DNA from 2 places in the Pseudoalteromonas sp. MMG022 genome. Region 1 is predicted to be linked to the other one. Evidence: predicted binding sites of a transcription regulator. Region 1 holds the regulator's gene; the other holds the start of a gene.

Region 1 (3,517 bases):
AAGCTTCTCTTTGTGTTTAATTACTTGGCGATCTAACTTATCGATAAGGCCATCGATCGCAGCATACATATCTTGATGTTCCGTTGATGCAAATAACTCTCCACCATTGACGTGTAAAGTGGCTTCGGCCTTTTGGACCAGCTTTTCAACATCTAAGATCACATGTACATTGTTGATGTGATCAAAATGCCTTTCCAGCTTCGCAAACTTGTTGGTTACATAGTCTCTTAATGAATCAGTGATTTCTACATGACGACCAGTTAAATTTAGTTGCATAAGCATTTTCCTTCTTTGGTATTACGTCTAAATCAAGCTCTTACGCTGATTGGACGGTGGAATGGCTAACGACTCCCGATATTTGGCTATGGTGCGTCGGGCCACCTTTATTCCTTGCTCTGCTAGGATATCTGCTATTTTACTATCGCTTAATGGTTTCGCGGTATTTTCTGCAGCTACTAGCTTTTTGATAAGTGCTCGAATCGCAGTGGATGAACACTCTCCTCCGTTTTCTGTACTCACATGGCTTGAGAAGAAGTATTTCAACTCAAAAATGCCCCTAGGTGTATGCATATACTTTTGAGTCGTAACTCGAGAGATGGTTGACTCGTGCATCTCTACCATTTCAGCTACATCATTTAACACCATAGGCCGCATTGCTTCAGGGCCATGTTCAAAGAATGCCTGTTGTTGTTGCACAATGCAATTAGTAACTTTCATTAAAGTTTCATTTCTGCTTTCTAAGCTTTTAATGAACCATTTAGCTTCTTGAAGATGTGAGCGTATAAACTGACTGTCTGTGCTGGATTTCACTGAGCGTGACATTGCCGCGTAGTGATCATTCACTCTGATTTTTGGCATACAATCGGGATTTAACTCAACAACCCAGCGACCTTTGACTTTTTTAACTGATACATCTGGGATTACATATTCTGACTCTTCCCGAATAATACTCGCTGCGGGTTTTGGATTGAGCGAATGAATCAACGTCATAATTTCTTTGAGCTCAGTTTCCTTGAGCTTGGTCTTTTTCATCAAGGTGCGATAATCTCGGCTCGCTAAAAGATCAATGTGCTCGTTGAGTATCATTTTGGTTTCTTGGAGCCAAGGTGTTGTTTTTGGGTCAAATTGGTTTAACTGAATGCAGAGACACTCTTGCAAACTGCGTGCACCAATACCGACTGGGTCGAACAATTGAATACGCTTTAGTACTGCTTCTACTTCATCAAGTTCAATAAGCTCTTCAGTATTGCCGTCATTAAGGCTCTCTAGAATATCTTCGGTGCTCAGTGTCAGAGTACCGTTATCATCAATTGCCTCTACGATTGCGACAGCGATGCCATGATCCGTTGGACTAAAAGGAGTGAGCTCAAGTTGCCACATTAAGTATTCATGAAGGGTTTCAGTGGTTTCGCCTTGATAAACGGTTTCGTCTTCAGGCATAGGGCCGCTGCTGGCTGCAGGGGCGGCACTCATGTACTCATCCCAAGTAACATCCATGGCCAATTCATCGCTGACGGTATCTTTGCTCAGCGCCGCATCAGAGTCCATTTCATAGTCGCTAACGGCCTCTGCTTCATAGGTGTCCTGATCTTGGCTTGCATCGTCCTGGCTATTATCTTTACCATTTTTTTCTTGAGCATCACTATCAAGCTCAGAATCGGAATCAGACTCTTCTATTTCAAGAAGGGGGTTGCTATCCAGCGCTTCTTGAATTTCTTGTTGTAGATCCAGCGTACTCAATTGCAGCAAACGAATGGCCTGCTGTAATTGCGGTGTCATGGTAAGTTGCTGCCCCATGCGCAGCTGTAACGATTGCCTCATGTACCTTTAACAATCCTTCTTATTCTCTATTTTATTGTTGTGACCAAGCGTATATTAACTATAGCCTGAATTGTTCACCAAGGTAGACATCTCTTACTGTTTGATCCGCCAAAACATGTTCAGGCGTCCCAGATGCGATCAGTTCACCATGTGATACTATGTAGGCTTTTTCACATACATCAAGGGTTTCTCGAACATTGTGATCGGTAATAAGTACACCGATACCTCTATTTTTTAAATGTTCGATTATTTTCTTTATATCTAACACTGAAATGGGATCAACACCAGCAAAAGGCTCATCTAGGAGGATAAATTTTGGATTTGCGGCTAAAGCGCGAGCAATTTCAACACGACGGCGCTCACCTCCAGATAAAGCCATACCTAAACTGTCACGAATATGCTGGATGTTGAACTCATCCAATAACTCGTTTAAAACCTGCTCTCGGGCTTCTTTGTTTAGTGAGTTCCTCGTTTCTAGAATTGCCATCAAGTTTTGGTACACTGTTAGCTTTCTAAAAATAGATGATTCCTGCGGTAAATAACCTATACCAAGGCGGGCTCGGTTATGCATAGGCAATAGCGTAATATCATGATCGTTAATACAAACCGTGCCATGGTCACTTGGAACAAGGCCAACAATCATGTAAAAGCTCGTTGTTTTTCCAGCACCATTTGGACCGAGTAAACCGACTATGCTACCCGCTTCTACGCTTAGGCTAACGTTTTTGACAACTTGTCTGCCCTTGTAGCTCTTTGCCAGAGCCGTTGCGGTCAATACGCTCATAATTACTTACCTTGGTCTGGTTTTTTTGATTTCTTCTCAGGTACAAGAATGGTGTGTACTCGAGCGTTATCCTGTTCACCTCGCTCAGCACTGATCAGTTGTTTGTCCATGTCGTAGGTGATTGACTGAGCTTGAATAATCTGTCCAGACTGGTTGATAGAGGCATTGCCTTTGATGACCAAAGTACGATTAGCAACATCATAACGGATTTCCAGCGCGCTGGCGGTAAGTTCAGTTCCATCTAGCTGCTTTTCAATAAAGCGAGCAGGGTTGCCCGTTGCTACGAGGAGTTGTTTATTATCGCCTAATTCTTCTCGGCGATGAACTTCTAATCTGTCGGCATTGATTTTACGGTTGCCATGAATGATTTCGACATTCTGTTCAAATATGCCAATATTGGTTTTTAGCATGGCTTGTTGCTTACCCGCTTTGATGGAAACCTCACTGGTCGTCTTATTTTGCTGCGCGTTAACGCTGTGGCATAGGAGCAACCCAAGCAAGGTTACAGTAAATAATAATTTATTGGTCATAATAAATAGTTCGAGTATGGTTTATTAATTCAATTATATCGGTGTTTAAATCGGCATAGAGACCTTTGCCTGTAATCTTTAAACTCGGTCCAGTAATTTCAACTGGTCGTTCCGACTGCATTAGTCGCTCATTTATTTCAACGCGTATATTGTCTGCTTTAATCAACGAGATCATCGCACCCGTCGTAAGATTTTGAGCTTCTACATTTCCTTCTAACATCAGCGTATTATTTTCATACAAAGTGGCCTCTTGGGAAGAAATCAGCCAGCTTTGTGAGCCGTTATACAAGTTAAATACCGGCGCAGTAAAGTGGCTAAATCCAAGTTCTTGATATAGCTCCATTTTAACAGCCGTGACCGTGTAAGTTCTGACGCCAGCCTC
Region 2 (3,517 bases), on a different contig from region 1:
AGTACGTTCATATTCGTGTTGAGGAACTATTCCCTGTCATCGTCAGTAATGCCCTTATTTCCAAAGGCGAACTGTTGACTGAAGAGCACCTAAAATTGGAGTATAGAGCCAAGCACTTCGTCAGAGCTTCATACATAGACGATAAAAATTTACTAATCGGCAGCCGAAGTAAGCGAACTTTGCGAGAAGGTATGCCTATTGGGATGCATCAAATCTGCATGGTATGTAAAGGCGATATCGTCAGCATTTATGCCAAAACAGCAACTTTGACTATTAAAACAACGGGAATAGCTTTGCAAGATGGAAACATCGGTGAGCAAATTCAAGTTAAAAATCAAAAGTCTGGAAAAATACTTTCGGCAAGGGTAAAAGATGTTGATTCTGTTGAGGTCAATATCTAAAATTTTTGCTAAAGTTATACAAGTAGCAGCCGATATTCTAAACAAGAAAGTAATTTTTGGGTCACAATCATGGTAAATAACGTTAAAGGTCAAACGCAATCTAGCAGCGTGCTTAATAATATTAAGCAACAAAAAGCTGAGTTGCAAAAAAATGAAGCAAATGCGAGTAGCAATGCGCAAACTAAAGCGCCTGAAAAAGCCGCATCTGATTCTGTTAGCCTAACACCTCAAGCTAAGCAGTTGAAAAGCCTGCAGGACAAAGCGCAAGATGCGCCAGCATTTGACAATGAAAAGGTAGCTGAACTTAAAAAAGCTATCAGCGAAGGCAAGTATCAAATAGACGCTCAAAAGTTGGCGAAGAATATTGCTGCATTCGAGTTTGACATGTATGGATGATCAACTCTCACTTTGCATACATAAGCTAGAGAAGCAGCTCACTCATTTAACAACTCTGACCCTGTTGTTAGATAGTGAGCTTGATGCGTTGGCGGCCAAGAAAGGTGATGGACTGAAGGGTCTCGCTAAGGAAAAGTTACAGCTACTCAACACAATTCAAAAAGTTGACAAAGAACTGTCAGGCTTTGATAAGAGTTTATTTCAACAACAAGAAGCCAAAGATTACGCTTCAAAAATTGATGCACTACTGCGAGAGTGTAAGCACAAAAACGAAGTAAATGCGCATGCAGCACACTTAGCACATCTAAGTGTAAGAGAGTTAAAAGATATTTTGATAGGTGTGCCCTCTTCCGTTACCTACAGCCAAGATGGTGCTGTCGTTTCACGAAATAACGAACTCGTTAAAAATCTAAAAGCATGATCGTCAGGCTCTGTGATTAACAGAGCCTCAAGCCACATCAGTAATAAGTAACCCGCTTGATTTTTCTAGGTTTCACTTGAGTAATGTACAAATCATGTACACGCTTCATATCAAGCTCAAGTTCTGTCACATATGTGTCGCCTGCTGAATAGCTCTTCACTACTTTTGCGCCTCGAATGACACCATTCACTTGACTCTGCAATCCATCGTTTTGTGCTATCGCACCTTTTACCGTCATCGTTGACGAGATATTTTGGCCATAAACCTGCTCAGTCAGTTCACGATATGCTTCTAGTTTTGAAACCTTAACAGCCATAAGCATTTTTTGCGTGTCATTTTCTCCAGGCTGAGCACTCAATGGCGCATACCCAATTGCTTTTAACACGGGGTAATGATCTGGTTCAATGTACTCGTATTCAATATGCTTGTCGAAAACACTACTACAACCAGTTAGAATAAACAGTAAACTTGCCGTCACTATAAAATTAGCTAGATTTATCGTTCTACTGATGTCCATCTTTGCTCACCTCATAAAAATAATGCATTTCACGATGCACAATCCTTGCCAAAAATTATGGTACATGAATTGCTTTAGTTAACTATCAATCTTTCGAGGTTCTATATTATGATGAAGGCAATCACATTATTCGCACTATGTGTGATGAGCTTAGGCGTTAAGGCTGAGTGGTATGAGGTAGTTGGCTATGCTAGCACCCAAGGGCGTGATGTATCTCAAGCTCGTCAAGCAGCCGTAAAAGATGCTATCACACAAGCACTTATATTCTCAGGAGCAACCGTGACTAGCGTGCAAAGCGTTGCTGATGGGGTCTTGGCTCAAGATGATTTGAAAATAAAATCTCATGGTGAAATTCAACAAATTAACCTCGTCAGTGAAAGTAAAGAGCAAGATCAATATACCGTCACACTACATTTAGATATTTATGCGACAAAGGGACAATGTTTAGCACAACAATTTAATAAGCAAATAGCCATCACGCAAAGTCAGCTAACTCAGCCGCACCAAGCAAGACTGGGTCAAATATTTGACATATCTAAATCGGTGTCACAAAGACTGTTTAATACTCTGAACGAGCGCACCAATGCGGTTAAGCCTATCCCTTACTTGAATACCGCAATAAACGTGCAAGAGTATTTTACGCAACAGTTTGACTACAATCACTTGCTTGTTGAAACGATTGCCATGAATAGTAACAGCCAATATGTACTACTAAGTCAAATCACAGATGTAGCTGGGTTGGATAAACTCAATAACGACTACGCGTTCTGGCAAGATGATGAATACCTGAGAAGTTTTAAGATAGATTTTGCGCTTTATGATGCCATGACCTTTGAAAAAGTATGGTACCAACACTATACAACTCAAGGGATTTGGCCTTTCGAAAAGACTGAATTAATTGATGTATACAGCGAAAAATTTTGGCGCTCTCATTATGGGCAGCGCATTCAGGAAGTTTTTAATAAAGTGAGTCAAGACCTCAATACAGCTGTGTCATGCATTCCCACTAAAGGTAAAATTCTATATTTAGACAGTGAGCAGGTTGTCATCAACTTAGGTAAAGATCATGGCCTGGAACCTGGCAAGGTATTAACTATCATGCATCGCAGCGATATCATGATGGGTAATGGCAATATCATTAACTCAACGACAAAAACAATAAACCAGCTCAAAGTAGTCAATGTAAATATGCAAAGTGCAACAGCGGTAAACTTAAATACTCGCCCGCTTAGCAATGTACAACTCAATGATATTGTACAAGTACAAGTCAAAAGCGAAGAGAGTTTTGCTCTGGATAACTAGTAACTTTAATTCACTAGGTAGCGCGGTTTCTTCGCGCCACCTAGATCAACCGACTATCAATAGCTCTCAGCTCGATAAGCTACACAGCTATAACACCCAGGGCTCGCATTGTGAATGTGCACGTAATCAATTTCTGGATTAGCGAATATCTGATGTATCACTCCCTTTACCTGTTCCCCTTGTACAATAACGGCTTCCAACATGTCATGATGTGCGCTATACCCTCGCAATGACAGTAATCGCTGGCTCAGTACTTCGGGGATCTCATTCACCGATAGGTTAGCTGTTTTTGCCTGCTCTCTTACAAAGATTGGGCCAGATGAACGATAAGGAGAAGTACTATCATGATGAAAAAAGTGCACAAGCATAACTCGCTCCCCAACCTGTGCATCAACTAAAGAAACACGACATGGGAAGCCTGGCATAGAGTCCACATAAACCCACCTAGCATCGACCGCAGCTAACGCGCTCTGATCCAAA

Evidence for each region. The regulator sigma-54, encoded in region 1, starts transcription at its own class of promoters, with help from an activator protein. The targets are predictions, from matches to a motif close to GTTGGCACGNNNNTNGNNT.
Region 2: the regulator sigma-54 is predicted to act here: its motif matches at 1,792-1,810, upstream of L1070_RS03890 (flagellar assembly protein T N-terminal domain-containing protein).

Annotation. Positions count from the first base shown of each region.
Region 1 is NZ_JAKFZQ010000004.1:105,043-108,559, forward strand. Features, by position in the region: gene hpf (ribosome hibernation promoting factor) at 1-276, opposite strand, end outside; gene L1070_RS04925 (RNA polymerase factor sigma-54) at 304-1,821, opposite strand; gene lptB (LPS export ABC transporter ATP-binding protein) at 1,880-2,605, opposite strand; gene lptA (lipopolysaccharide transport periplasmic protein LptA) at 2,608-3,135, opposite strand; gene lptC (LPS export ABC transporter periplasmic protein LptC) at 3,125-3,517, opposite strand, start outside.
Region 2 is NZ_JAKFZQ010000003.1:154,313-157,829, reverse strand. Features, by position in the region: gene flgA (flagellar basal body P-ring formation chaperone FlgA) at 1-401, shown strand, start outside; gene flgM (flagellar biosynthesis anti-sigma factor FlgM) at 471-797, shown strand; gene flgN (flagellar export chaperone FlgN) at 790-1,218, shown strand; gene L1070_RS03895 (LPP20 family lipoprotein) at 1,256-1,735, opposite strand; gene L1070_RS03890 (flagellar assembly protein T N-terminal domain-containing protein) at 1,844-3,037, shown strand; gene L1070_RS03885 (DUF1203 domain-containing protein) at 3,094-3,517, opposite strand, start outside.